DNA from 4 places in the Pseudescherichia vulneris genome. Region 3 is predicted to be linked to each of the others. Evidence: predicted binding sites of a transcription regulator. Region 3 holds the regulator's gene; each other region holds the start of a gene.
The links. The regulator Fur, encoded in region 3, represses iron uptake genes when iron is present. The targets are predictions, from matches to a motif close to ATAATAATGAGAACNACTATCAA.
Positions count from the first base shown of each region.

Region 1: the regulator Fur is predicted to act here: its motif matches at 1,165-1,187, upstream of fepB (Fe2+-enterobactin ABC transporter substrate-binding protein).
Region 2: the regulator Fur is predicted to act here: its motif matches at 4,565-4,587, upstream of exbB (tol-pal system-associated acyl-CoA thioesterase).
Region 4: the regulator Fur is predicted to act here: its motif matches at 4,159-4,181, upstream of fes (enterochelin esterase).

Region 1 covers NZ_LR607338.1:2,117,060-2,123,134, reverse strand. Annotated here, with positions in the region: gene entC (isochorismate synthase EntC) at 1-1,144, opposite strand, end outside; gene fepB (Fe2+-enterobactin ABC transporter substrate-binding protein) at 1,330-2,289, shown strand; gene entS (enterobactin transporter EntS) at 2,286-3,524, opposite strand; gene fepD (Fe(3+)-siderophore ABC transporter permease) at 3,637-4,644, shown strand; gene fepG (iron-enterobactin ABC transporter permease) at 4,701-5,633, shown strand; gene fepC (iron-enterobactin ABC transporter ATP-binding protein) at 5,630-6,075, shown strand, end outside.
Region 2 covers NZ_LR607338.1:2,906,287-2,913,842, forward strand. Annotated here, with positions in the region: gene yqhD (alcohol dehydrogenase) at 89-1,252, opposite strand; gene FN633_RS12195 (AraC family transcriptional regulator) at 1,445-2,335, shown strand; gene yghB (DedA family general envelope maintenance protein YghB) at 2,392-3,051, opposite strand; gene metC (cystathionine beta-lyase) at 3,183-4,370, opposite strand; gene exbB (tol-pal system-associated acyl-CoA thioesterase) at 4,648-5,382, shown strand; gene exbD (TonB system transport protein ExbD) at 5,389-5,814, shown strand; gene FN633_RS12220 (SDR family oxidoreductase) at 5,875-6,771, opposite strand; gene FN633_RS12225 (cytoplasmic protein) at 6,855-7,334, opposite strand; gene FN633_RS12230 (hypothetical protein) at 7,327-7,556, opposite strand, start outside.
Region 3 covers NZ_LR607338.1:1,714,049-1,721,604, reverse strand. Annotated here, with positions in the region: gene pgm (phosphoglucomutase (alpha-D-glucose-1,6-bisphosphate-dependent)) at 1-139, opposite strand, end outside; gene seqA (replication initiation negative regulator SeqA) at 164-709, opposite strand; gene ybfF (esterase) at 880-1,653, shown strand; gene ybfE (LexA regulated protein) at 1,784-2,077, shown strand; gene fldA (flavodoxin FldA) at 2,227-2,757, shown strand; gene fur (ferric iron uptake transcriptional regulator) at 3,048-3,506, shown strand; gene FN633_RS07220 (SDR family oxidoreductase) at 3,572-4,354, opposite strand; gene FN633_RS07215 (SDR family oxidoreductase) at 4,373-5,170, opposite strand; gene FN633_RS07210 (FGGY family carbohydrate kinase) at 5,192-6,697, opposite strand; gene FN633_RS07205 (transketolase) at 7,025-7,556, shown strand, end outside.
Region 4 covers NZ_LR607338.1:2,106,496-2,114,051, reverse strand. Annotated here, with positions in the region: gene entF (enterobactin non-ribosomal peptide synthetase EntF) at 1-2,638, opposite strand, end outside; gene FN633_RS09060 (MbtH family protein) at 2,649-2,852, opposite strand; gene fes (enterochelin esterase) at 2,880-4,100, opposite strand; gene FN633_RS09050 (TonB-dependent siderophore receptor) at 4,304-6,526, shown strand; gene FN633_RS09045 (winged helix-turn-helix domain-containing protein) at 6,873-7,556, shown strand, end outside.

The DNA.
Region 1 (6,075 bases), 400 kb from region 3:
TGAGTTTTACGCCGGTTTCGCGCCATTCGGCCTCCGGCGACGAGGCTGGGACGATCCCGGCCCCGGCAAACAGGCGGACCTGATTACCGTGCAGGCGCGCGCAGCGGATGGTAACCACCCACTCGCCGTTGCCGTCGGCGTCGCACCAGCCGACGATGCCGCCGAACAGCTCGCGGTTAAACGGCTCCAGCTCGGCAATAAGATCTTTTGCCGCCTGGTGCGGGAAGCCGCTCAGCGCCGGAGTTGGATGCAGCAGACAGGCCAGCGACAGGGCATTCTCCTCCGCCTGCGCCACCCCTTCGATAGGGGTTGCCAGATGCCAAAGGGTGGGCGTATTCACCAGCTGGGGTGAGTCCGGCAGCGTCAGGGCCCGGCTGCGCGGGGCGAGCACGGTTTTCATCGCCTGGGTCACCAGCTCATGCTCGTGGCGATCTTTCTCAGAGGCCAGCAGTTTGTTGCCCGCCTCGCGATCCAGCATGTCATCCGGCTGACGACGGGCGGAGCCGGCCAGCGGCAGAGAGCTAAAGTGCGCCGCCTCTTTACGCAGCAGCAGCTCTGGGCTGGCACCCAGCAGCACGCCGCCGTCGGGCAGCGGCACGTGGAAGTTAAAGCTGGCCGGGTTCTGGGCGATCAGCCGCTCCAGCAGCGCCCCGCCGTCTATGCGTTTGTCGGTGGTGATATCGATCAGGCGGGAAAGCACAACCTTATCGACCTGCGGCGTGGCGGTGAGCGCGGCGGCACGGGCCACCATATCGGTAAAGACTGGGTGCTCCGGGATAGCCTTGCGGGTGACCACGCTGAGGGTCTCTCTCCCCTGGAAGTAGCGTGCGGAGTGCTGCTTCTCGGTACGGGAGAAAAGCTCCCAGGCGCGGGGAATAAACAGCGCGGAGGGCTGAGTGGTATCAAACGGAATGGCTCCCACCACGATTGGCTTAGCGATCCCCTGCTTTTTGGCCTCGCTGAACGCCTGAGCCAGCCGCTGTTGGAATGCGCCGCTGAGATCGTCCCCGCCTTTCGCCGGTTCGCTGATGCGCATAACGCAGCCCGATGTGCTGAAGCTGCGATACGGCGACATAAAGAAAAATTGGTCTGATGCCAGCGTGTTCACGGTAAGTTGAGTCTCCTCCGCCATTGACGTATCCATATCCTTCTCCGAAAACGATAAAGGTAGTAAGAATTATTATCATTTATATTTGGGTCGGTAAGCTAAGAGTTATCCCGGGCGATGTCAACCTCAGCGAGCGCAGTTTTGTGCGGCTAAAAACTTGCATCCGGCGGCGCAATGATGAAAATGAGAAGCATTAGCCGCACAATAACAGGATGCACGCCGTGAGACTCCCCCCGCTTTTGCTTAAGGCCCTGCTAATACCAGGACTTTTTGTTTTAGGATTTTCTGTAGCCCACGCCGCCGACTGGCCGCGCCAGATCGCCGACAGCCGGGGCGTTCATACCCTCGATCATAAACCTCTGCGCATTGTCTCAACCAGCGTCACGCTCACTGGCTCGCTGCTGGCGATTGACGCCCCGGTGGTGGCCAGCGGCGCAACCGCGCCGAACAACCGCGTTGCCGACGAGAACGGCTTCCTGCGCCAGTGGGGCGAGATCGCGAAGCAGCGCAAGCTTGCCCGGCTCTATATTGGCGAGCCGAGTGCCGAGGCGGTCGCCGCTCAGATGCCGGATCTGATCCTCATCAGCGCCACCGGAGGCGACTCGGCGCTGGCACTTTACGATCAGCTCTCTGCGATTGCCCCGACGCTGATCATTAACTACGACGATAAGAGCTGGCAGACGCTGCTCACCCAACTCGGGGAGATCACCGGCCAGGAGTCGCAGGCCAAAGCCCGGATTAGCGATTTTAATCAGCAGCTGGCGAAGGTGAAGCAGCAGATGACCCTGACGCCGCAGCCGGTCAGCGCCCTGGTGTATAACCCGGCGGCGCACAGCGCCAACCTGTGGACCGCGGACTCGGCCCAGGGGCAGTTGCTCTCGCAGCTGGGCTTTACCCTGGCGACGCTGCCTGAAGGACTGCACGCCAGCCAGAGTCAGGGTAAGCGGCACGATATCGTCCAGCTGGGCGGGGAAAACCTTGCCGCCGGACTGAATGGCGAAGCGCTGTTTCTCTTCGCCGGTAACGAGAAAGACGCCGAGGCCATCTATGCCAACCCGCTGCTGAGTCATCTAAGCGCGGTGCAGAACAAACGCGTCTACGCCCTCGGCACCGAGACCTTCCGCCTCGACTACTACAGCGCCACGCTGCTGCTCAAGCGCTTCGCCACGCTGTTTAGTTAAGCGTCAACGGGTGGGCTCTGGTGGAAACGCCGCAGCTCGCCGAGAAGCAGGATCAGTACCGCGCCCGTCACCGCCAGCACCGCTCCGCCAACGCTGGCCGAGGCGGCGGGCGTCATCGCGACACTCATCCCACCCAGCAAGGCTGCGCCAATCGCATCCCCGGTAACGTTCTGCGCCGTCCACAGGCCGTTGATCCTGCCCAGCATCGCCTCTGGCGTCTGGGTTTGCAGCAGCGTGTACTGAAGCAGGGAGCTGATGGCGCTCAGCCATCCCGCCAGGGCAAGGAACAGCACCCCCAGCGGCCAGACCGGCATCAGGCTAAACAGGGCGATAGCGACAAAGGCCCCGAGGGTTGAGAAGAGGATTATTGCCCCAGGGCGCGGACGCTGAACCAGGTTGCCGCTGGTGAGCGCCCCTACGGCGGCTCCGAGCGGCAGGGCCGCGTAGAGAATACCGATCTCGGCGGCTGACATTTGCCAGTGCATTGCCAGTGCCGGATAGAGCACGCGAACGGCGCTGGCCATCGTCAGCAGGCCGCCCAGCAGGGCAATGCCGCCAATCAGCGGGCTGCGCAGCAGGAAGCGAAACGCCGCCAGCAGCGACTTCAATGGATGCTCGCGCGGCTGAGGCGGTGGAGGCAGCTGCGGCAGACGCAGTAGGGTCAGGGTGGTGATAAAGGTCCCCGCCGCCGCCAGGGCATAGTTCCACACTACGCCCCCGGAGGCGAGCAGCAGGCCGCCAAGCATCGGGGAGATAACCGATCCCAGCCGCACGGTGAGCATGGTGATCGCCCCGGCCTGCATCAGGTTCTCCCGCCCCACTAGCGCCGGGGTGGCAGCAAGCAGCGCCGTAACGCCCAGCGCGCCAAAAAAGCCGTCCCACAGGCCGAGGAGATAGATCGCCAGCAGCGAGGGTTCGGGCAACGCAGCGTTGAGGCAGAGGCCAATAAAGCCGATACCGCAGGTACCGCGCGCCAGCAGGATCAAGCGCTTGCGCTCGTAGCGGTCCGCCAGCACGCCGCCGACCATCAGGCCAACAAACATCGCTCCGCCGGTTAGGGTCACCGCCAGCCCCACCCGCCAGCTGGAGTGGGTCATGGCCTGAATCTGCACCGGTACGGCGACGCCGAGCAGCCCCAGCGACACAATCGAGATAAAACGGGCAATAAAAACAGCGCGAAACGCGGGATGGGTTCTCAGCAGGCTGACGTTGATCAGCCAGGATTGTCGGGTCATAACAAAGCCTTAATGCGAACTTTTGATACCAGTTTTTAAGCCGCACATGCTAACATATCGCAATAAGATCGATAACGATAATTACTATCATTATCATGTCAGGGACGTTGTTATGTCGCATTCCGTTAATCCGGCGCGCCCGTGGGCCGTGGGCGGATTATTGCTACTGCTGCTGGTGGCAGGCGTGCTCAGCCTGTTGATCGGGGCTAAACCGCTGCCCCTCTCCGTTGTAATGGATGCCCTCTCCGGCACCTGCCAAAGCGCCGACTGCACGATTGTGCTGGATGCCCGCCTGCCGCGTACCCTGGCCGGGCTGCTGGTCGGCGGCGCGCTGGGCCTCGCCGGCGCGCTGATGCAGACCCTGACCCGTAATCCCCTCGCCGATCCCGGTCTGCTCGGCGTTAACGCCGGGGCAAGCTTTGCTATTGTGCTCGGCGCAGCACTGCTGGGCCTCTCCTCTCCCACCGAGCAGTTGGCACTTGCTTTTTGTGGCGCGCTGGCGGCCTCGCTGGTGGTAGCTTTTACCGGCAGCGCGGGCGGCGGGCAGCTGAGCCCGGTGCGCCTGACGCTGGCAGGCGTTGCGCTGGCAGCGGTGCTGGAGGGCCTCTCCAGCGGGATCTCGCTGCTTAACCCGGACGTCTACGACCAGCTGCGCTTCTGGCAGGCTGGCTCCCTCGACGTGCGTACCTTACAGACGCTGCGTATCGTCTTGGTTCCGGTGCTGATAGCGGGGGCGATTGCTCTCCTGCTGAGCCGGGCGCTTAACAGCCTGAGCCTTGGCAGCGATACCGCGACCGCCCTCGGCAGCAGGGTCGCCCGCACCCAGCTGCTGGGCCTGCTGGCTATTACTGTTCTGTGTGCCAGCGCCACCGCCGTCTCGGGCCCCATCACCTTTATTGGTTTAATGATGCCGCATATGGCGCGCTGGCTGGTGGGGGCCGATCACCGCTGGTCCCTGCCGGTGACGCTGCTGGCTACCCCTGCCCTGCTGCTGTTTGCCGATATTATTGGCAGACTGCTTGTGCCGGGCGAGCTGCGGGTGTCGGTGGTAAGCGCCTTTATCGGCGCGCCGGTATTGATCTTTCTGGTGCGTCGCCACCGTCGGGGAGGTGCCATGTGATCGCCCCCTCCCGCCGTCTTATTGTTAGCGTTCTCCTGCTGGCCTGCGTCAGCGTGATGGTCGCCCTGTGGAGCCTGTGCAGCGGTACGGTACCGCTCTCTCCCGGCCAGGTGCTGGCCGCCTTTACCGGCGATGCGCCGCGCGGCATTGCCCTGGTAGTAAACGAGTGGCGTCTGCCCCGGGTGCTGATGGCGCTCCTCATCGGCGGCGCGCTGGGGGTCAGCGGGGCAATTTTCCAGTCGCTGATGCGCAACCCGCTGGGCAGCCCCGACGTGATGGGCTTTAACACTGGGGCCTGGAGCGGCGTGCTGGTGGCGATGGTGCTGTATGGTCAGGATCTCACGGCGATTGCCTTTGCGGCGATGGCCGGGGGGATCCTCACTTCGCTGGTGGTGTGGGCCCTGGCCTGGCGCAACGGCATTGAGACCTTTCGCCTGATCATTATCGGCATCGGCGTTCGCGCGATGCTGATCGCCTTCAATACCTGGCTGCTAATTAAAGCCTCGCTGGAGACCGCCCTCACCGCCGGGCTGTGGAACGCTGGCTCGCTCAACGGTCTGACGTGGGCGAAAACCTGGCCCTCCGCGCCGATCCTGCTGCTGATGTTGGTCTGCGCCACGCTGCTGGTACGGCGGATGCGGCTGCTGGAGATGGGTGATGACAGCGCCTGCGCGCTGGGCGTCAGCGTCGAGCGCTCCCGGCTGATGCTGATGCTGGTAGCCGTGGTGCTGACCGCGGCGGCGACCGCCCTCGCTGGCCCGATCTCCTTTGTGGCGCTGGTAGCACCGCATATTGCCCGGCGCATCAGCGGCACGGCGCGCTGGGGCCTGACCCAGGCGGCGCTCTGCGGTGCGCTGCTGCTGCTGGCCGCCGATCTCTGCGCCCAGCAGCTGTTTATTCCCTATCAGCTTCCGGTCGGCGTGGTTACCGTAAGCCTGGGCGGTATCTACCTTATCGTCCTGTTAATCAAGGAGTCCCGCAAAAGATGACCGATTTAACAGCCCGTCTGCGCGGCGACAGCTTAACGCTCGGCTACGGTAAAAAAGTGGTAGCGGATAATCTCTCCGTTGCCATTCCCGACGGGCACTTTACCGCTATCATTGGCCCCAACGGCTGCGGTAAATCGACCCTGCTGCGTACCCTGAGCCGCCTGATGATGCCCACCCAGGGGCATGTCTATCTTGATGGAGAGCAGATCCAGCGCTTCAACAGCAAAGAGGTGGCGCGACGCATTGGCCTGCTGGCGCAGAACGCCACCACGCCGGGCGATATCACGGTGCAGGAGCTGGTCTCCCGGGGCCGCTATCCGCACCAGCCGCTGTTTACCCGCTGGCGACAGGAGGACGATCGCGCCGTGCAACGGGCGATGCAGGCCACCGGCGTCGCGGATCTCGCCTTACAAAGCGTGGATACGCTCTCCGGCGGCCAGCG
Region 2 (7,556 bases), 1.2 Mb from region 3:
GAAATCCACCCGGGCTGGCCCAGGTGGAGTTGAGTGACTTAAGTCTGGACGAAAAGCCCAAAAACGAAAGTCGCAGAAGAAAAAACCTTTAGCGTGCGGCTTCGTAGATACGGCGGCTGACCTCAAGGGTAATATCCTGATGTTCGCCTAATTGGGTCATGCCGTGCTCGTTCAGCTTCTCAAGCAGGGCAGGGATAGAGCTGCCGTCGAGGCCATAGCCGGAGAGACGGGTAGGGACGCCCATCTGCTCGAAGAAGCTGCGTGTGGCGGCGATGGCCGCGTCAATGCGCTCGTCGTCGCTGCCTTCGGTGATGTTCCACACGCGCTCGGCGTACTGCAGCAGCTTGCCGCGTTTGGCGTCGCGTTTTTCATTCCACAGCGCGGGCAGCACCACCGCCAGGGTCTGAGCGTGATCCAGACCGTGCATCGCCGTCAGCTCGTGGCCCAGCATATGGGTGGCCCAATCCTGCGGCACGCCTGCGCCAATCAGGCCGTTCAGCGCCTGGGTTGCGGCCCACATCACGTTGGCGCGTACGTTGTAGTTTTCCGGCTCCTGCAACGCTTTCGGGCCATCCTCGATTAGCGTCAGCAGAATACCTTCCGCGAAGCGATCCTGAATTTTGCCATCGACCGGATAGGTCACGTACTGCTCAACGGTATGGACAAAGGCATCCACCACGCCATTTGCTACCTGGCGCGGCGGCAGAGTGTAGGTGTAGACCGGGTCAAGAATGGCGAATACCGGCTGGACGAACGGGGAGTGGAACGCCTGCTTGTCGCCGGTGGCTTTACGGGAAACGACCGCGCCTTTGTTAGATTCGGAGCCGGTGGCCGGCAGCGTCAGCACAGAGCCCATCGGGATGGCGCTTTTGATTTCGCTGCCGCGGGTTTGCAGGATGTGCCATGGATCGATGCCGTCAGCGTAGTGCGCAGCGGCAGCGATAAATTTCGTGCCGTCCAGCACCGAGCCGCCGCCAACCGCCAGCAGGAAGGTGATCTTCTCTTCGCGGGCAATCGCCACCGCTTTCATCAGCGTTTCGTAAGAGGGGTTCGGCTCAATGCCGCCAAACTCCAGCACGTCGAGGCCGTTCAGCGCGCTATAGACCTGATCCAGCACGCCGGTTTTTTTAACGCTGCCGCCGCCGTAGGTGATCAGCACGCGAGCGCCTGCCGGGATCTGGTCGCGCAGATCGGCAATGGCATTTTTACCAAACAGGATGCGGGTGGGGGTATGCAGATTAAAGTTATTCATGACGCTTTCCCTTGTATCGGTTAAAAGACAAACGGCAGCGGGCTGCCTGCTGGAGACTATTGTGGTCCGCGCGCCCGGGGCTCTCAATGCACATTCCTGCCGATGTCTTGCCCATTCCTCCCGCGTGCTGGAGAAAACGCACAAAAACGCGCACACTGGACGCAATAAAAAACGCGAGTGGAGTGGGATGAAATGAACCGCGAAGCGATCTGTCTTCAGCTGACGGAACAAATTAAACAGCTGAAAAATAATGAAAACAGGCTCAGCGCGCTGCTGCCCGACGTGCGTCTGCTTTATGGCACCCAGCCGGGGACGCGTACGCCGGTAATGTACCAGCCTGGCATCGTGATCCTCTTTTCCGGACATAAAATCGGCTATATCAACGATCGTGTGTTTCGTTACGACACCAATGAGTATCTGCTGCTTACCGTGCCGCTGCCCTTTGAGTGCGAAACCTTCGCCACGCCTGAGGTGCCGCTGGCGGGGATCCGCCTGAACGTTGATATTTTGCAGCTGCAGGAGCTGCTGATGGACATCGGTGAGGATGAGCATTTTCAGCCCGCCATGGCGGCAAGCGGCATCAACTCGGCCACGCTGTCTGGGGAGATCCTGTGCGCCATTGAGCGGCTGCTGGACGTCATGGCCCGGCCGCTGGATGCGCGAATTTTAGGTAAGCAGATCGTGCGTGAAATTCTCTACCATGTGCTGACCGGGCCGTGCGGCGGGGCGCTGCTGGCGCTGGTGAGCCGCCAGACCCACTTCAGCCTGATCAGCCGGGTGCTGAAACGTATCGAAAGCCAGTACACCGAGAGCCTGAGCGTGGATCAGCTGGCGGCGGAAGCGAACATGAGCGTGTCGGCGTTTCACCATAACTTTAAATCGGTGACCAGCACCTCGCCGCTGCAATATCTGAAGACCTACCGTCTGCACCGGGCGCGAATGCTGATGATCCACGATGGTATGAAGGCCAGCGCGGCGGCAATACGCGTTGGCTATGAAAGCCCATCGCAGTTCAGTCGCGAGTTCAAGCGCTACTTTGGCGTGACGCCGGGAGAGGATGCAGCAAGGATCAGAGGCGTATAATGACGATGTAGGCCGGATAAGCGCAGCGCCATCCGGCTTTTACTCTAGCGAAGAGATCAGGCGTTGGAGTACTTCTTCTTGATCACCACCACCAGCGTACCCAGCAGCCCGGCGACCAGCAGGAACACCGGCAGGATCATCAGGAAGGTCATGACCTGATCTTCATGACGCTTCACGAAGGGGATCATGCTCAGGGCATAGCCGAGGCCGGTAACCACGCCTACCCACAGCAGGGCGCTCAGCCAGTTAAACAGCTGGAAGCGGCGGTTCGACAGCCCGGAAATACCGGCCATGGTCGGCAATAGGGTACGCACAAAGGCGAGGAAGCGCCCGGCCAGCAGTGCCAGCAGGCCATGCCTGTCAAACATGCAGGTGGCACGCTGGTGATACTTGGCCGGTAGCTGCGCCAGCCAGCCTCTGACTACCCGCGTATTACCGAGCCAACGGCCCTGGATATAGCTCAGCCAGCAGCCAAGGCTGGCGGCAGTCGTCAGGATCACCAGCGCCGGGACAAAGTCCATCACGCCGCGAGCGATCAGCGCCCCGGTGAGCAGCAGCAGGCTGTCGCCGGGTAAGAAGGAGGCAGGAAGCAGTCCATTTTCCAAAAACAGCGTTGCAAACATAACCAGGTAAACAACGCCAACAACATGTGGATTCGCTAACGCTGCGAAATCGTGTTGCCAGAGCGCAGCGATAATTTCTTGAATAACAGCCATGGACATTCCTGTGGAACCGCGTAATTAAGGCTTATTGTACTCCTGAAATGCCCGCAGCACCTTGATCGTTAGCGCAAGAAATGCAGACAATTCCACTGGTTTTGTTTAAAACTGTACCAGCCTCATACACTTTACACGATGCGTTCAAATCCTGCCGCTAAATCAGCCTTCAGATCGTCAACGTTTTCTAAACCAATATGTAGGCGGATCAGCGTCCCGGTGAAGTCAATCTCCCCCTCAGGACGGATAGCGGCGATGTGCTCCGGCTGGTTAGCGAGGATCAGTGACTCAAAGCCGCCCCAGGAGTAGGCCATGCTAAACAGGCTGAAGTTATCCAGATAAGCCGCTAGCTCATCGTTGCTTAGGCGTTTATTCAGCACGAAGGAAAAGAGACCGCTGCTGCCGGTAAAGTCCCGCTTCCAGTACTCATGGCCCTTGCTGCCCGGCAGGGCAGGGTGATTCACCTTCGCCACCTGTGGATGCGTCGCCAGCCACTCGGCAATCGCCAGGCTGCTCTCATGGTGCTGACGCAGGCGTACGCCGAGGGTGCGCAGGCCGCGGCTGGTCATGTAGGCGGTGTCCGCATCCAGCATCTGGCCCATCAGATAGGCATTCTCGCGCAGCTGATCCCAGCAGCGGGCGTTGGATACCGCCGTGCCGACCATCGCATCCGAATGGCCAATCAGGTATTTGGTTCCCGCCTGGATAGAGATATCAATCCCAAACTCCAGCGCCTTAAACAGGATGCCCGCCGCCCAGGTATTATCGATCATGATGATCGCCTCTGGGGCCACGCGTCTGACCGCTGCCACAATCGCCGGAACGTCGTGGACTTCCATGGTGATGGAGCCGGGCGCTTCAAGAAACACCACTTTCGTATTGGGCTGGATCAGATTAGCGATATCCGCGCCGATCAGCGGATCGAACCAGCCGGTGGTGACGCCGAGCTTGGCCAAAATTTTGGTACAGAAGTCCTGGGTTGGCTCATAGGCGGTGTTGGTTATCAGGACATGGTCGCCCTGCTCAACAAAGGCGAGAAGGGTGTTAGCCACGGCGGCCGCGCCGCAGGGGAAGAGCGCGCAGCCTGCGCCGCCCTCTAGCTCGCACATCGCTTCCTGCAGGGAGAAGTGGGTCAGCGTTCCCCGACGACCGTAGAACAGTTCGCCTTTGGCCCGACCGCGCGTTGCCTGCTTCTTGGCTTCCACCGTGTCAAAGACCAGCGACGAGGCGCGCTGGATCACGCTGTTCACCGAACCTTGGGTGTATTTTTTGCTGCGCCCGGCATTCACCAGTGCGGTATCAATGTGCTTCGCTGTCATCTTCACGCTACCCTGATTTTTATACGTCTGGATGTCTAGACTACCACGACAGGAGGTAAAATGACCCCAGCAAGCGCAGGAAGAGCGAAATTTTTTTAATACGGCTTTAGATCGAAAATTCTGAAAAGTGCGCTTACCGCCTTTTTTACTGCGTAAGCGCAAGGAAACTTTGTCAAAATTACGCCACTATGTAAATACTAATGAGAACTACTATCAATTCGATGCTGTTTTGATATTATTGCGTTCAGATTTTGTGATTTGCGTCCGGAGATACAGAGTGGGTAATAATTTGATGCAGACGGATCTCTCCGTTTGGGGTATGTATCACCATGCCGATATCGTCGTGAAGCTGGTGATGATTGGTTTGATTCTGGCGTCCGTTGTCACCTGGGCCATTTTCTTCAGCAAAAGCGTGGAGATGTTCTCGCATAAGCGCCGCCTTAAGCGCGAGCAGAAGCTGTTAAGCGAAGCGCGCACCCTGGATCAGGCTAGCGAAATCGCAGCCGGTTTCCACGCCAACAGCCTGAGCACGCTGCTGCTGAATGAAGCGCAGAACGAGCTTGAGCTCTCCGCTGGCTCGGAAGACAACGAAGGCATCAAAGAGCGTACCGGCTTCCGTCTCGAGCGTCGCGTCGCCGCTGTAGGCCGCCACCTGGGACGCGGTAACGGCTTCCTCGCCACCATTGGTGCAATCTCGCCGTTTATCGGCCTGTTCGGTACCGTATGGGGCATCATGAACAGCTTTATCGGTATTGCTCAGACGCAGACCACTAACCTCGCCGTCGTGGCACCCGGCATCGCCGAGGCGCTGCTGGCAACGGCAATTGGCCTGGTTGCTGCTATCCCGGCGGTGGTGATCTACAACATCTTTGCGCGCTCTATCGGCGGCTATAAAGCCATGCTGGGCGACGTCGCCGCGCAGGTGCTGCTGCTGCAGAGCCGCGATCTCGACCTGGCCGCCAGCCCATCGGCTGCGCCGGTTCACTCCGCACAGAAATTACGTTTAGGTTAATTCCGTATGGCAATGCGTCTTAATGAAAATCTGGACGATAACGGTGAAATGCATGAGATCAACGTGACGCCGTTTATCGACGTCATGCTGGTGCTGCTGATTATCTTTATGGTGGCGGCCCCGCTGGCCACCGTTGACGTGAAGGTAAACCTACCGGCCTCTTCCAGCCAGCCGCAACCGCGTCCGGAAAAGCCGATCTACCTGTCGGTGAAAGCGGATAACAGCATGTTTATCGGTAACGATCCGGTGACCGAAGAGACGATGGTTAGCGCGCTGAACACCCTGACTGAAGGCAAGAAGGATACCACCGTCTTCTTCCGTGCGGATAAAACCGTCAATTACGAAACGATGATGAAGGTGATGGACACCCTGCATCAGGCAGGCTATCTGAAGATTGGTCTGGTGGGTGAAGAGGTAACGCGCGCGAAATAAGCGCGGCGTTCAGACAAAGAAAAGGGGCCATCGCGGCCCCTTTTTTATTGCATGCAAGAACTAGCTTAAATGCATCCCGCCGGTGACACCGTGTACTTCGGCAGTCACATAGCTCGACTCCTGGCTCGCCAGGTAGACGTAAATAGCGGCGACCTCAGCAGGCTGCCCGGCGCGTTTCAGCGGCGTGGACTGACCAAACTGTGGCAGTTTCTCCTGCGGCTGGCCGCCGGAGATCTGCAGCGCGGTCCAGACAGGGCCTGGGGCAACGCTGTTCACGCGAATGCCTTTCTCTGCCACCTGTTTTGCTAGCCCGCGGGTAAAGTTAAGGATGGCCGCCTTGGTAGAGGCATAGTCCAGCAGGGTCGCGTTTGGCTGATAGGCTTCCACCGACGAGGTGGTAATGATGCTGGCACCCGGCTGCAGGAATTTCAGCGCTTCCTGGACGGTCCAGAATAGCGAGAAGACGTTGGTTTTATAGGTTTGCTCAAACTGCTCTGAGGTGAGATCGGCAATATCTTCAATTGCGGTCTGTTTCCCCGCAACCAGCGCCAGAATATCTAAACCGCCTAGCGCATCGCGCGCCTGGTTAACCAGCGAGCGAGTAAAGGCCTCATCGGTCAGATCGCCTGGGATCAGCACCGCTTTGCGTCCTTCCGCTTCAATCAGCGCTTTAACTTCTTGCGCATCCTCTTCCTCAGCGGGCAGGTAGTTGATAACCACATCAGCGCCTTCACGCGCGTAAGCGATGGCGGCAGCGCGTCCGATACCGGAGTCGCCCCCTGTCACCAGTGCCTTACGATCCTTAAGACGGCCGCTACCTACATAGCTCTTCTCGCCACAGTCTGGGACGGGATCCATTTTAGCCTGCACCCCTGGCGCGGGCTGTTTCTGCTTCGGAAATCCCTCAGTGTAATACTGGGTAGTGGGATCCTGAATTTTCGTCTGATCGTTTGCCATAAGTCGTCTCCATCTGTGATACATCCAAGTTAAGGATAGATGCTTGTGTGGGAAATGCAGGCGAATCGGACGATTTCCTATGGCTAGCGATCGCGACCTAAGGTCTTACCAGAGGATGGTTTGGAGACGGTAGAGGGGCTCGCAGAAACGCTTTCCTGCTCTTCAGGAAGCGCGACCACGTTGACGTTGCCGGTGCGGTACTCGCCGTCAGCAAGCTTGCGCGTGAGACGCAGCGTGGCGGCTTCACGCTCCAGGATATGCTGATAGTTGGTTTCCAGCGTTGCCATTATCTTTTCCTGTAGGTCAGGATGCAGAGCGATAATTTCATCGATCGCCGCGCCGTAGATCTCCTCTTTAACCTGCAGGGCATAGATCTCGCGGCGGTTCTGCCACCTCAGCTTTATCAATGCCGCCGGGATAGAGACTGACTCTCTGGCAATACGCTGAACCGTCTCATTTTTATTTTGAATTAACGCATCCAGATTTTGCTTTAAGATAAATTCATCGGTTTTTGTCTCATCTAAAGCCAAATAGACATTATTATTGTTAATTTCTTTATCCACGCGAATCGTCCTGTAGCGTATAAAACATAGGCGTATCTTTTTCGTGGGTTATGAGATTAAGCCAAATTTCATTTCCCGCATCATTAATCTCGGTGGTTTTTTTGGCAATTATTTGACTTAAAAGCTGGGGATCGATGTCGCCTGCGCCCTGGAGATCGTTTAGCAACCGACGAAAGCATTCAATTTTTACCACCCGGTATAGCCTGTCTTTTATATGGCGGT
Region 3 (7,556 bases):
GCCCGGAGGTACCGAATTTTACCGCATGTTCGCTATTGCCCGTTTCTGGCTTCAGCACGTAGTACTGCGCGGTAAGCTGAGCGACGTTAATCAGATCGCTCTGTTGTGCAGGCTGTCCTGCGCGTTCATGATTTGCCATTGCCTGATCCTTCTTATGCAAGGGTTAGATTGTGCCGCAAACCTTGTCAATCAGCTCCACCGGGAACTGCATCGACTGCATGATATGCTCCACCATGCTACGTTTGCGGTCCGTATTCGTATTTGTGATCACCCAGTATGGCGTATTTGCCAGGTGCTTAGGTTTGGTCTGTGCCCCGTTTTGCAGCAGCGTCTGCTGATCGCCCGCAAAGTAGACGCGGGTACGGCCATGCAGGGACTCCGTCGCCTCGGCAAACGCTTTCTCATCCAATGAATAGAGTGTAGACAGCACCAGCATGAAGCGGTTAACCGCTTTTCTCTGTTCTGCATATTCATCAGACAGCAGCAGCTCGCGCATGGCACGGACTTTGTCTTTCACAGGATTAGCCGGCTTCACCTCGGCCGGGACGTTGACAATGGCGGCCTCTTTCGGGGCGGTGGCCGCTGGCCTGCTGCCGTTGGCGGTAAACTTCAGCATCCGGCGTAAAATCTCGGATGCGCTCTCGCCGATGTGTTTGGTGTGGCTGGCAATATAGCTGTAAAGCTCATCATCAACTTCGATCGTTTTCATTTTAATCCAGTGGAGTATCTTATCTGAATACAAGCTGTTGGGATTATAGGCGAAATCTCAACAACGGTTAACGTCAGGCAAAAGTCGGTTCGCGTCGACCCCTTGCAGCCGGGCGGTAGAATGGTCAACATAATACCCTAACCCGACAGAGCGAAAAAAAGAACTTTGCCATGAAATTGAATACCCGAGCGCAATCTGCACAACATCCGCACAACAATTCTCCCATTGTCCTTGTCCACGGTCTGTTTGGCAGCCTGGACAACCTCGGCGTGCTGGCACGCGATCTGGTAAACGATCACGATATCATTCAGGTCGATATGCGCAACCATGGTCTCTCTCCCCGCTCGCCGGAGATGAACTACCCGGCCATGGCGCAGGACCTGCTGGACACCCTTGATACGCAGGGCCTGGAGAAGGCGACGTTTATCGGCCACTCCATGGGCGGCAAAGCGGTCATGGCGCTTACCGCACTCGCCCCTGAACGGATTGACCAGCTGGTTGCCATTGATATTGCCCCGGTTGCCTATCAGGTACGCCGCCACGACGAGATTTTTGCCGCTATCAAGGCGGTGACGGCTGCCGGGGCCACCAGCCGCCAGCAGGCCGCTGCCCTGATGCGCCAGACGCTGCATGAAGAGGGCGTTATTCAGTTTCTTTTGAAATCCTTTATCGATGGCGAGTGGCGCTTCAACGTGCCGACGCTGTGGGAGTGCTACGAAGAGATTATTGGCTGGCAGACCGTGCCAGCCTGGGATCGCCCGGCGCTGTTTGTTCGCGGCGGCCAGTCGCCCTACGTCACCGAGGCCCATCGCGATGCGCTGCTCGCCCAGTTCCCGCAGGCGCGGGCGCACGTGATTGCCGGGGCTGGCCACTGGGTGCACGCTGAAAAGCCTGAGGCGGTGCTGCGGGCGATCCGCCGCTACCTGGCCAACGATGCGGGCTGATTAAAAACCCGGCGACCGGACGCGGCGAGGCTTACGGTCGTTGGCGTCCCTGCTCTGCTGATGTATGATGGCGCGCTAATCGCGCAGGGATACCCTGGCAGCCTGTTTTCCCTCGACGTCACCCAAAATCATGGCAAAAGAACAAACGGACCGTACGACACTAGATCTGTTCGCGAACGAGCGTCGCCCGGGACGACCGAAAACGAATCCGCTTTCGCGTGACGAGCAGCTACGCATCAACAAGCGCAACCAGCTTAAACGCGATAAAGTTCGTGGACTTAAGCGCGTCGAGCTGAAGATGAACGCCGACGCCGTAGAGGCGCTCAACGCGCTGGCCGATGCCCGGCAGATGAGCCGTAGCGAGCTGATCGAAGAGCTGTTGCTCACCCAGCTCAAGGCCCTGCACCGCCAGGGCGACGTCTGAAAATCACTTCAAATCACACTTTCATGTAGCACAGAGTGCAGTCTGGGCGATTACGAATTTCGCGTACGCCGCTGTTCTGCTATTATTGCCCTTATCCGTGGGCCGTGCTCCACCACCATATCATTAAGTTTCAAGAGGTTATTTTACTCATGGCAATTACAGGCATTTTTTTCGGTAGCGACACCGGTAACACCGAAAATATCGCGAAGATGATCCAAAAGCAGCTTGGTCCAGACGTTGCTGACGTGCATGACATTGCCAAGAGCAGCAAAGAAGATCTGGAAGGCTATGATATCCTGCTGCTGGGCATTCCAACCTGGTACTATGGTGAAGCGCAGTGCGACTGGGACGACTTCTTCCCGACGCTGGAAGAGGTAGACTTCAACGGTAAGCTGGTAGCGCTGTTCGGCTGTGGCGACCAGGAAGACTACGCAGAGTACTTCTGTGATGCCCTCGGCACCATTCGTGATATCATTGAGCCTAACGGCGCGACCATCGTCGGCCACTGGCCAACCGCCGGTTACCACTTCGAAGCGTCTAAAGGCCTGGCCGATGACGATCACTTCGTGGGCCTGGCCATTGACGAAGATCGCCAGCCGGAACTGACCGCCGAACGCGTTGAGAAGTGGGTGAAGCAGATCTCTGAAGAGCTGCACCTGGATGAGATCGTTAACGCCTGATTATAGACGGCGCAGCCTAAGTGCTGCGCTGCTATTGATAGATAAAAGCAATAGAAATAATTGCTACAAATTTTTAACTTTCGCGTACATACCTGTACAATATCCCCTGGTCAAACGGGTTGCGCAACGATTGTTTGTTGGCGAGACCACGTTTTATACGCATACTTTACTTGAGGACTTGTAGTTTTCATTAAGAAGTGGCAATTCTATAATGAGACGCATTAACTCAAGGTCATTCTCATTAACTTCCGCCTCGGAAGTGAATCGATTAGCAACAGGACAGACTCCGCATGACTGACAATAACACCGCATTAAAGAAGGCCGGCTTGAAAGTCACGCTTCCTCGTTTAAAAATTCTGGAAGTGCTTCAGGGACCGGATAACCATCATGTCAGTGCGGAAGACTTATACAAGCGACTGATCGACATGGGCGAGGAAATTGGTCTGGCTACCGTGTATCGTGTGCTTAACCAGTTTGATGATGCCGGGATTGTCACCCGTCATAACTTTGAAGGCGGCAAATCCGTTTTCGAACTGACCCAGCAGCATCACCACGATCATCTGATCTGCCTCGACTGTGGCAAAGTGATCGAGTTCAGCGATGATTCTATCGAAGCTCGCCAGCGTGAAATCGCCACTAAGCACGGCATCCGCCTGACGAACCACAGCCTCTATCTCTACGGTCATTGCGCTGAAGGCGACTGCCGTGAAAATGAACACGCGCATGAGACCACGCCGCGTAAGCTGTAATTGAAATGGTAACGAAAAAGGGTCACTTAAGAGTGACCCTTTTTTTATCTATTGCCTGCTCTTTGCTACCAGCAAACAAACCCGCCATCGACCAGTAGATCCACGCCGGTGCAGAACGACGAGGCATCCGCGGCAAGGAAAATTGCCGGGCCCGCCATCTCTTCAATCTTTGCCATACGCTGCATAGGCGTCTGGCTCTCAAACGATTTTGTCTGGTGCACCATCTCTGGACGGGTGTTCATCGGCGTCGCCGTGTAGCCTGGGCTAATCGTGTTAACGCGGATATTTTTCTCCGCCCACTCCATCGCCAGGCTTTTGCTTAAGTGGATCACCCCCGCCTTGGAGCAGTTGTAATGAGCCTGCTCCAGCCCGCGGTTTACAATCACGCCGGACATGGAGGCGATATTGATGATCGAGCCGCCGCCGCTCTCCAGCATCAGCTCCGCCTCGGCTTTACAGCTGTTCCAGATGCCGGTCAGGTTGATATCGATAACCCGCTGCCACTGATCGTGCTCCATCTCCAGCGCCGGATTAGCGTTGGCAATCCCGGCGGCGTTGAGCGCCACATCAAGACGACCGAACTGTCTCTTCACCTCGGCGATGGCAGCGCGCAGATGGGTAATATCGCGTACATCGCCGGTATAGGCAAAGGCGCTGCCGCCCATCTCCTGAATCGTGCTTACGGTTTCCAACAGGCCGCCATCCTCGCGCAGATCGAAGCAGGCCACCTTTGCCCCCGCACTGGCAAAGCCGTAAGCAATCATTTGACCAATACCGCTGCCTGCCCCGGTGACAAACGCGACGCGATCGCTTAAATCAAACAGTCTTTGGGAAAAGTGTTTATCCATGATTTCACTCCAAATGTGTTACGACATGATCAAGCCGCCATCAACGTTGATGGTTTGCCCCGTAATGTAGGCCGCATCTTCGGATGCCAGAAACGCCACCAGCCCGGCAACGTCGGCAGGTTTGCCCGCCCGCTTGAGGGGGATCCCCTGCACCCATTCGTCCATAAGCTCGCCTTTTTTATACTGCTTCTCTGGCGTGCTCAGGATCTCGCCCCAGACGCGGTCGTTGTAATCCCACATATTGGTTTCGATGATCCCAGGGCAGAATGCGTTGACCGTAATGTTGTGCTGGGCCAGCTCAAGCGCGAGGCTTTGAGTAATGCCGATCACGCCCATTTTGCTGGCCGCGTAGTGCGGGGTGTAGATAAAGCCAACGCGGCCCTGGCCGGAGGAGGTGTTGATCAAACGTCCGCCCTGCTGTTTGACCATATACTTCGCGGCCTCGCGGCAGCATAGCCATACGCCGGTGGTGTTCACGCTGAGTACGTTATCAAACTCCTGCCGCGTCATTTTATCGAAGCGATCGATGGTGATAATGCCGGCGTTTTGGATAGAGACATCGATACTGCCAAAGGTGCGATGCGCGAGGCTGTAGAGCTCAGTAACCTGCTCTTCGTTGGTGACGTCGGCGACGAAGGAGATAATATTTTCATGGTACTCCTCTCTCAGTCGCTCGGCGGTCTCTATGACCTCTGCTGAGTAATCCGACAGCACCAGATTCGCGCCCGCATCGGCAAACTTTCTGGCGATGCCCTCGCCAATACCTTTTGCAGCCCCGGTAATGACGACCGTTTTATTTTCGAATACATAGCCCATACTTCTCTCCTCACCCGCTATTCAAAATTTGTGTAGGGTTCTTTCGACGGCTTGTTGCCACTCCCGCCAGCGTTTTTGTAAACGGCCATGACGCTCCATGTTGGGACGAAATTCACTGTGCGGGTAAAGGTACTGTTTCAGCTCATCGAGTGAGAGTTGCCCCACGGCCTTGCGCGCTAAGAGTGCCGCACCGATTGCAGAGAGTTCAGGCACGTCGCTGCGCATAACCGGGCAACCCAGCAGGTCTGACTGATACTGCATCAGCCAGTCATTTTTGGTTGGCCCACCATCGACCATCAACGCGGTCAGTGAAAAATCGTTGTGCTGCCGCATCGCCGTGACCACATCGGCGATCTGGTAGGTAATGGCCTCCAGCGCAGCCCGGATCAGGTGCGCGCGTTTTACGCCTCGGCTCAGGCCGCAGATCACCCCGCGGGCATTTTCATCCCACCAGGGCGCGCCTAACCCCGTCAGCGCCGGAACAAAATAGACGCCAAGCGTTGACTCCACCGAGGCGGGGAGGGAATTCAGCTCTGCTGCCAGCTCGGCTTCAGGGAGTTCGCTCAGGCCCGTGCTGTCAGCCATCCACGCGACACCATCTCCGGTATGGGGAATGTTCCCCTCCAGGCCGTAGATCAGCTGCTCGCCATCATGCCAGGCCAGCGTGGTTGCCAGAGAGTGGATGTTGCACTGCGCCGAGGTAACCGGGGCCATAACCGATGACCCCGTGCCGTAGGTGGCCTTGACGCAGCCCGCCTCCCCCAGCGCATGGCCGAACAGCGCGGCGTGCGAGTCACCGACCATGGACATGATGGGAATGCCGTCTGGAATGCCCACCACGTTTTTGGTGTAGCCAAAAAGGCCGCTGGAGGGTTTGATTTCCGGCAGCGCGGCAGCCGGGATCTGGAAAATATCCAGCATCTCTGGGCTCCAGCGTCCGCTTTGCAGATCGAGGAGCTGAGTACGAGCGGCGTTTGAGTAATCGCAGTAGAAGCTTGCGCCAGCGGTCAGGTTCCAGAGCAGCCAGCTGTCGATAGTTCCAAGGCAAATATCACCGTTGGCCGCCAGCGCCTGCCCGTTTGGCGTCGACTCGATGAGCCAGCGCATCTTGGAGCCGGAGAAGAGCGGCGCGACCGGCAGACCGGTGACGGCTTTAATTGCCTGCTCTTTATTATCACGACGCAGCGCATCGCAAAAATCCGCCGTGCGCGAGCATTGCCAGCTGATTGCTGCATGCAGCGGTGTGCCGTTGCTGCGGTACCAGCCTATCGCCGTCTCGCGCTGGTTGCTGATGGCTAGCGCCACCACGTTTTCAGCGCCTACCGCCTCAATCGCTTGCGCGATAACCTTCACCGAGGCCTCTACCAGCACCGTGCCTGACTGTTCGACCCACCCCTCGCGAGGCGTCTGAATAGATAGCGGCTGGTTGAATTTAACGATCACCTTACCCGCAGCGTCCAGGGCCACGGCCTTGGCATTGGTCGTACCCTCGTCGAGAGCAATAATAATATTTTTGTGCGAAGACATAGGTTTCTCCGGAAGCAAGACCTTCCATGAATATATATTCAACACTGATTATTTATTTTGTAAACGATAGCGAGGATTGCTTTGCGCATCTACAGGCAAACGTCACAAATGCGTAGGTCATCACAAATCACTCATTCACTCTGGACAACTCAACAGCAGAGACGCTAGTATGATTGAATATAAAGTCATGCGTGAATATATATTCTGAAGACCTCAGAAAGCCTATTCACTCAGGGTCAGGGAAACTTGGATCAACAGCCAGGCGTCCATTTTTTTGAACCAACCTGAATATATATTCAGTGTCGCATATTAATTCGGAGGAGTTCGATGAATCCGTTCTTACTTTCTGTACCCGAACTTGAAAACAAAGCTCGCGCGGTGCGCCGCCACATTATCTCCCTGAATGCCAACAGTCCCGCTGGCGGCCATACCGGGGCCGATCTCTCTCAGGTGGAGCTGTTAACGGCGCTCTATTTTCGTGTACTCGATTGCGCAGCTAACCGCCAGGATGATGAGGAGCGTGATATCTACATCCAGTCCAAAGGCCACGCCGTAGGCTGCTACTACTGCGTTCTCGCCGAGGCGGGCTATTTTCCGGTGGAGTGGCTCGCAACCTACCAGCATGCCAACTCCCATCTGCCAGGGCATCCGGTTAAGCAGAAGACGCCGGGGATTGAGCTGAATACCGGTGCGCTGGGGCATGGTTTCCCGGTGGCCGTCGGTCTGGCACTGGCTGCTAAGCGCAGCAACAGCAAACGCCGTATTTTCCTGATCACCGGCGATGGTGAACTGGCGGAAGGCAGCAACTGGGAAGCTGCCATGGTGGCGGCCCATTACAAGCTGGATAACCTGGTCATTA
Region 4 (7,556 bases), 390 kb from region 3:
GCGCCTGCATAACAGCATCGATCTCTCCCAGCTCAATACGCTGGCCGCGAATTTTAAGCTGATCGTCGCTGCGCCCCAGGTACTCCACCGCACCGTTCGCCAGCCAGCGCGCCACGTCGCCGGTGCGGTACATCCGTTCGCCCGGCGCAAAGGGATCGGCAATAAAACGGCTGGCGGTCAGGTCGGGTCGCCCCAAATAGCCCTGCGCCAGCTGAATGCCGGTCAGGTAGAGATCCCCCGCCACGCCCGGCGGCACAGGCTGCATCATACCGTCCAGAATACGCAAACCGGTGTTCCAGACCGGATAGCCAATCGGCACGCTGGGCCCGGTGACCCCGGCCAACGCCTCGCCATAAGCCGGATACCAGCTGACATCTACCGCCGCTTCCGTCGGGCCGTAGAGATTATGCAGCGGCGCGCTGGTTAGGCTCTCCCACTCGCGGCAGAGATCCGTTGGCAGCGCTTCACCGCTGCAAAAGACATTGCGCAGCGTACGGCAGCTCTCCTGCGCCCTCTCCGGCGTCAGAGAGCCGACGAAAGCGGACAGCATCGAGGGGACAAAGTGGGTAGTGGTGACGCCGTAGCGGGCAAAAAAGGCCTGCAACGCCAGCGGATCGCGGTGCGCATCCGGCTCGGCCATCACCAGCTTCGCCCCGGCAATAAAGGGCCAGAAAAACTCCCACACCGAGACGTCAAAGCTGCACGGTGTCTTTTGCGCCACCACGTCCTGCGCGCTCAGCGGATAGCTCGCCTGCATCCACAGCAGACGGTTGACGATGGCCGTTTGCCCCACCATCACCCCTTTCGGGCGGCCCGTCGAGCCGGAGGTAAAGATGATATAGGCGGTGTGCTCTGGTTTTGAACGTGCCAGCGCAGGCGCGTTTGTTACCGGCAGCGGCGCGCTGTAGCAGAGATGGGCAAGCTGCGGGATCGCGCTAAACCGCGCCAGCTGATCTTCGGCGGTGATTAATAGCCGCGGCTGGGCATCCTCCAGCATCATATGCAGGCGGTCGTCCGGATAGCCGGTATCCAGCGGCAGCCAGGCAGCACCGGCCTCGACAATGGCGTGCAGAGCCAGGGTCAAGAAGACCGAACGCGGCAGCGCCACGGCGACACAGTCCCCTGGCCGCACGCCACGCTGGCGAAGCTCATCGGCCAGGGCGAGAACCTGCTCGCGCATCTCATGGTAGCTAAACTGCCAGCGGGCATCCGCCAGCGCCGGGGCATCCGGCGTTTTTTCGCTCTGGGCTGCCACAAGGGCGCTAAGGGTGGTGGCAGGCAGACTAACGCCGGTAGCGTTGATATGGTCAATCTTCTCCTGCTCCGCAGGCAGGATCAGCGCTGCCTCGCCGCAGCGCAGGGCCGGATTATCGGCGAACTGGCGCAGCAGCGCGTCTAGCCTGGCGGCATGGGTGCTTAACTCAGCCTCGTCGTAGCGGTGGCGATTGGCAAGGATCTCCACGGCAAGCCCGCCCTCCTCGTCTGGAATGAGCGCGATCTCCAGGTCGTTAACCGGCCCGGTTGCCAGGGTATGGGTTGTTCCCGCCGTTCCGTCAATGTCCAGCTGGTAATCAAACATCTTCACGTTGAATACCGGGCCAAACAGAGCGCGGTCGCCCGTTGCCTGTCCGCTGTCGCGTACGATCTGCTCGGCGTCATAGCGCTGATGGCGGCGCATCTTTTTCAGCCGCGCAGCTAGCTTCTGCGCCAGTGCGGCAAGGCTCTCTGCCGGGTCAACGTTCACCGCCAACGGCAGGACGTTGAGCACCGGGCCAGTGGCACAGAGCGCAGCGGAGCCCATTCGACGCATAAAGATAAACCCGGCGGCATAGTCCATGCGTCCGCACAGGCGGGCCAGCCAGAGGGAGACCAGCGCGAGAGCAAGATCCGTTGGCTGGCAGCTGCCGTTCTGTGCCGTAAGGCGGGAAAACGCCTGGGTATCAAGGCTCAGCTTCAGGCGAACAATGTCAGCGGTCGTGGCGCGTCCCGGCAACGGGCTGGCAGAGAGCGATACCGGCGGTGGCAGGCTCTGGCTTACCTCGCGCCACCAGGCCGCGTCCCGGCTATAGGCCTCGCTGTCGCGGTAGCGCTGATACTCCTCGACAACCTCGGAGAAAGGGGTAAAAGGCGATGCGGGGGTGGGCGCGCCGCGCCGCCACGCGGTATAGATGGCGGCGATATGGCGGGTAATGGCCGGGAAGCTGAAGCCATCCACCAGCAGGTGGTGATAGCGCTGATACCAGTACCAGCGGCGTTCTCCAAGGCGCAGCAACGCATGATGAACCAGCGGTTGCCCGCCGTCGACGCGCAGATTCTGGGCCAGATCGCCCTGCATAACGGCCAGCGCCGCCACATGGGGATCGGCGCTGTCACGCAGATCGTGGACAGCAGGCGGCATCAGCGGCATGGACTCATCGATCCACTGGAATACCTCCCCGCTATCCTCGACAAAGCGGCTACGCAGGGTGTCGGCATGGCGCATGCCGGTGACAATCGCCTCAGCGAGCAGGGCCTCATTCAGCTCGCCGTCGTCAATGACCACATAGTGGGCCACGCTCCAGGCGTTAGGTAATGTAGAGAGCGTTTCCGCCATCCAGATCCCGGTCTGGGCCGCGACCAGCGGCAGACGTTTCGACATAGGGTGCTCCTTAACGCGCATAATATGCAGGGGTGAGATTCTGCCACTGCGCCGCCAGCCAGGCGTAACACACTGACGGCGGCTGCGGGTCGGCAACTACGTGCCAGCCCTGCGGCAGAGCGCACTGCCGCGGCCACAGGCTATAGCACTGCTGCGCGTTTTGCAGAATGTAAAACTGACCCTCTGGATCGTCGAAGGGATTACTGAACTCCATACCACACTCCTGTCGTGGAAAAATGCTTTACGGCGCAGCCTGAAGCAGCGGCTGCCAGAGCGTCATGAGCCCTGCGGTTAGCCCGCCGCGCCAGCACAGCGCGTCGTGTCCGCCGTCGGTGGGACGCCAGAAGAGCGCCGCTGCCGTCGGCTGTAAAAGAGAGTAGAGCGTCTGGTTAACGCGGAAAATGAGTGGTTCACGGGTCCCCGCTTCCAGCACGATACGCAGATGCTGCGGCTGAAGCGTGCCGGTTTTTAGCTGTTCGATCACCACGCCATCCTGCTGCGCACCGCGGTGCGGCCACCAGTAGGAGCCGGACTGGCTCAGCACGCAACCGAAGCGCTCCGGCCAGTTTAGCCCGGCATAGAGCGCGGCCAGACCGCCAAAGCTCTGCCCGGCCACCACCGTGCGCGACGCCGCGTCGCTGAACGGGGCCAGGGCCTTAACCTGCGGGAGCAGCTCATCCTGTAACGCCTGCCAGAACACGGAGTTGCAGGGCAGCTCGCGGCCGCGCTGGGTGGTATCGATCGCGTCAACCAGCACGTACACCGCGGGCGGCAGCTTGCCTTCCCGGGTCAGGGCGGCCAGGGCGGGCCAGACGGGCATGCTCTCGGCCCAGAACTGGCCGTCCAGCAGCACCGCCAGCGGACGCTCGGTGACGTTCTCCTCGCCGGTGGTGTAGATCCAGACCCGACGTCTATTGCCCAACTGGCGGCTGCGCCAGGGAATGCAGATCGGGGGCGTATAAGGGGTATCCTGCGGTGCGTGCCAGCCCGGCTGCTCTGGCGCATCGGGCATCTCAAGGGCCGACACCGGATGGCCGCGCCCACCCCGCCACGACAGCGGATTGAGCGGATCGGCAACGGCATGGGCCAGCAGCCTGCGCCAGCCTTCGCGCAGGGCGATGCGATCCGGCACCTCGGTGCCGAACGCCGACTCGGCAAAATCCTGTGCATGTTCGGAGGGGATAAAGCAGTAGCTGCCGCGCCACTGCGCGTTAAGCGTGGTCTGCCAGAACCAGACGTCAGTACCGGGAACACGGCTTAGGGACTGCGGCCTGGCGTTTTGGTGATGATCGGTAACGCCGGTGATATAGATCCACACATGCTGGATAGAAGAAGTGGCTTCCGACCCCGCCGGATCGCGCCACCAGAAGGTGACCTGACATCGGTCATCACCCTCGCGGAACCACTCGGGCCCGTGTTTTGACTCCCACCAGGCATCGCTGCCCGTCGCTCGCATCGTCACCCTAATTAACCTCGTACTTATTGCGGTATTTTTTCAAATGTAAGAAAATTTATTGATAATATTATTGATAACTATTTGCATTTGCAATAGCGTATTGGCGCGCTGTGGGAAGCGCGTCTTTTACATAATCATGCCATTAACCGCGTGCGTGCAGGGAGCCAGGACGCGTCAGCGGTATTCTGGCGACAAAAACGGATAACACAATGAATAACAAGATTAAATCCCTGACCTTATTGGTCAATCTGGGCATTTACGGGGTAGCGCTACCGCTTCATGCAGAGGAGCCCCCTGCCGGGGATGACACTATCGTTGTTACCGCCGCCGAGCAGAATCTTCAGGCTCCCGGCGTCTCCACCATCACCGCCGATGAGATCCGCAAAAATCCGCCTGCCCGTGACGTCGCTGAAATTATTCGTACCATGCCGGGGGTTAACCTTACCGGTAACTCCACCAGCGGCCAGCGCGGCAACAGCCGTCAGATCGATATTCGCGGTATGGGCCCGGAAAACACGCTGATCCTGATCGACGGCAAGCCGGTCACTAGCCGCAACTCGGTGCGTCTGGGCTGGCGCGGCGAGCGTGATACCCGAGGCGATACCGGCTGGGTACCGCCGGAGATGATCGAGCGTATCGAAGTGATCCGTGGCCCGGCGGCGGCACGCTATGGTAACGGCGCGGCGGGCGGCGTGGTCAATATCATCACCAAGCAGTCGAAAAATGAGTGGCACGGGGCGTGGGATACCTACCTTAATGCGCCGGAGCATAAGTCCGAAGGGTCAACCAAGCGCACCAACTTTAACCTGACCGGCCCGCTGGGGGGTGATTTCAGTTTCCGCCTCTACGGCAACCTGGAGAAAACCCAGGCCGACGCCTGGGATATCAATAAAGGCCATGAATCCTTACGCACCGGCAGCTACGCTGGCACCATGCCGGCCGGGCGCGAAGGGGTGGAAAACAAAGATGTGAACGGTCAGCTGCGCTGGGATTTTGCCCCCATGAACTCGCTGGAGCTGGAGGCGGGCTACAGCCGTCAGGGTAACCTCTACGCGGGTGATACCCAGAACACCAACACCAACGCGCTGGTGAAAAAAAATTACGGTAAAGAGACCAACCGTCTCTATCGTCAAAACTACGCTCTGACCTGGAACGGCGGTTGGGATAACGGCGTCACCACTACCACCTACGCGCAGTACGAGCACACCCGCAACACGCGAAATAACGAAGGTTTGGCTGGCGGCACGGAGGGGATCTTCTCCGACGAGAACTTCTCCAATATCGACCTTGCCGACGTGCTGCTGCATAGCGAAGTCAACCTGCCGCTGGATCTGCTGGTAAACCAGACCCTGACCTTGGGCACCGAGTGGAATCAGCAGCGTATGAAGGATCTGGCATCCAACACCCAGTCGCTTACCGAAGGCGGCACCATTGCCGGGGTTAATCCTTCCAACCGCAGCCCCTACTCCCAGGCGGAGATCTTCTCGCTGTTTGCGGAAAATAACATGGAGCTGACCGACAGCACCATGCTGACGCCGGGCCTGCGTTTCGATCATCACACCATTGTGGGCGATAACTGGAGCCCGTCCCTGAACCTCTCCCAGGGGCTGACGGATGACATCACGCTGAAAATGGGTATCGCCCGCGCCTATAAGGCCCCGAGCCTGTATCAAACCAACCCGAACTACATCCTCTACAGCCGTGGCCAGGGCTGCTACGCCAGCGCAGGTGCCTGTTACCTGATGGGCAATGACGATCTGAAAGCGGAAACCAGCATCAATAAAGAGGTAGGTCTGGAATTCAAACGCGACGGCTGGCTGGCTGGCGTGACCTGGTTCCGCAACGACTACCGGGATAAAATTGAAGCGGGCTACTCGCCGATTGGCCGAGCATCTAAAGCCACGACGGACGTGTATCAGTGGGAAAACGTGCCTAAAGCGGTAGTAGAAGGCCTGGAAGGGACGCTGAACGTGCCGGTGACCGACACGGTAAACTGGACCAACAACCTGACCTACATGCTGCAAAGCAAGAACAAAACCACCGGCGACCGTCTCTCTATCATTCCGGAGTACACGCTGAACTCAACCCTGAGCTGGCAGATCCGTCAGGACCTCTCCGTGCAGTCTACCTTCACCTGGTACGGCAAGCAGCAGCCGAAGATCTACAACTACAAAGGCAACCGCGCCACGGGCAGCGAAACCGATGAGGTTAGCCCATACAGCATCGTTGGCCTGAGTGGCACGTGGGATGCGACTAAAAACGTCAGCCTGACGGCGGGGGTGGATAACGTCTTTGACAAACGTCAATGGCGCGAGGGCAATGCCCAGACTACGGGCAACGACACGACGAAATCCTATATGTATGGCGCAGGCGCAGCGACCTATAACGAACCGGGCCGCACCTGGTTTATGAGCGTAAATACTCACTTCTAATCATTAGCAGTACAGCAAAGTGCACCTCTTTTTAACAAGAGGTGCACGCGCTTGCCTTTTCTATTATCCTGATCCCTAATAGAGAAATGATAATTTACAATTTAAGAAAATTCTTAGATTGATCCATTATTGCACTTTCGCTACATTGCCCTCTTTTATCATATTTATACAGATCACGTTTTAACGCTTTAAAAAATAATCATTTATTAAACGCTGGTATTATTAGCAAAATTTAACAGGAAACACCCTTGTTAAATTTTGTTATAGAAATGATAAATAAATAATCAACCACAGCAAGGCTTAAGCACTGCTAATCTTTTTCTTTATCATCATTGAACTTTAAACTATGCAAATGCTCATAAATAAGTGGCGGCTTGACCCATCGCTGAATGCACTGGTTCATACTGAAACAGGTGAAGTTCAGCGCCTGGGTGAATTCCATTACATTCTGCTGGAAACATTGATCAACCACGCCGGGGAAGTATTATCACGCAATTTTCTTATCAATGCGGTTTGGAAAAATCGGGTGGTCGGTAATAACAGCCTGCCGACGGCGATCTACGCATTACGTGCTGCGCTGGGCGATGATGGCCGCTTACAAGAGATCATCAAAACGGTGCCCAAAAAAGGCTATGTTTTTAATAAAGATTTTATTACTTACCCTAACGAACCTTTGATAACCGAGACGGTTGATGAAAAGGATAACCAAGCACCGTCCCCAGGATTGCCTCATGCGCCGCCCTTAAGACGCCGACTCACGACTCTCCGATTAAAGAAAATTATCATTATCTCTGTTGCCCTTATCGGTTTGATATGCTTATTAATAAAATATCATCCCCAGCTTGCTCAGGGCAAAAAGGCCACTCCGTCTTTATCTAATCAAAGCGAATTAACGTTAAAAAATGAAACCAGTAAGGACTACTCACGTATCAGCATCTATCACCTGCACGCGGGTAACGATCCAGGTCATACGGCACAGCTGAAAAAGTATATGCCAGATGCGCTGCGCGCGATTAATGCTAAATTACAG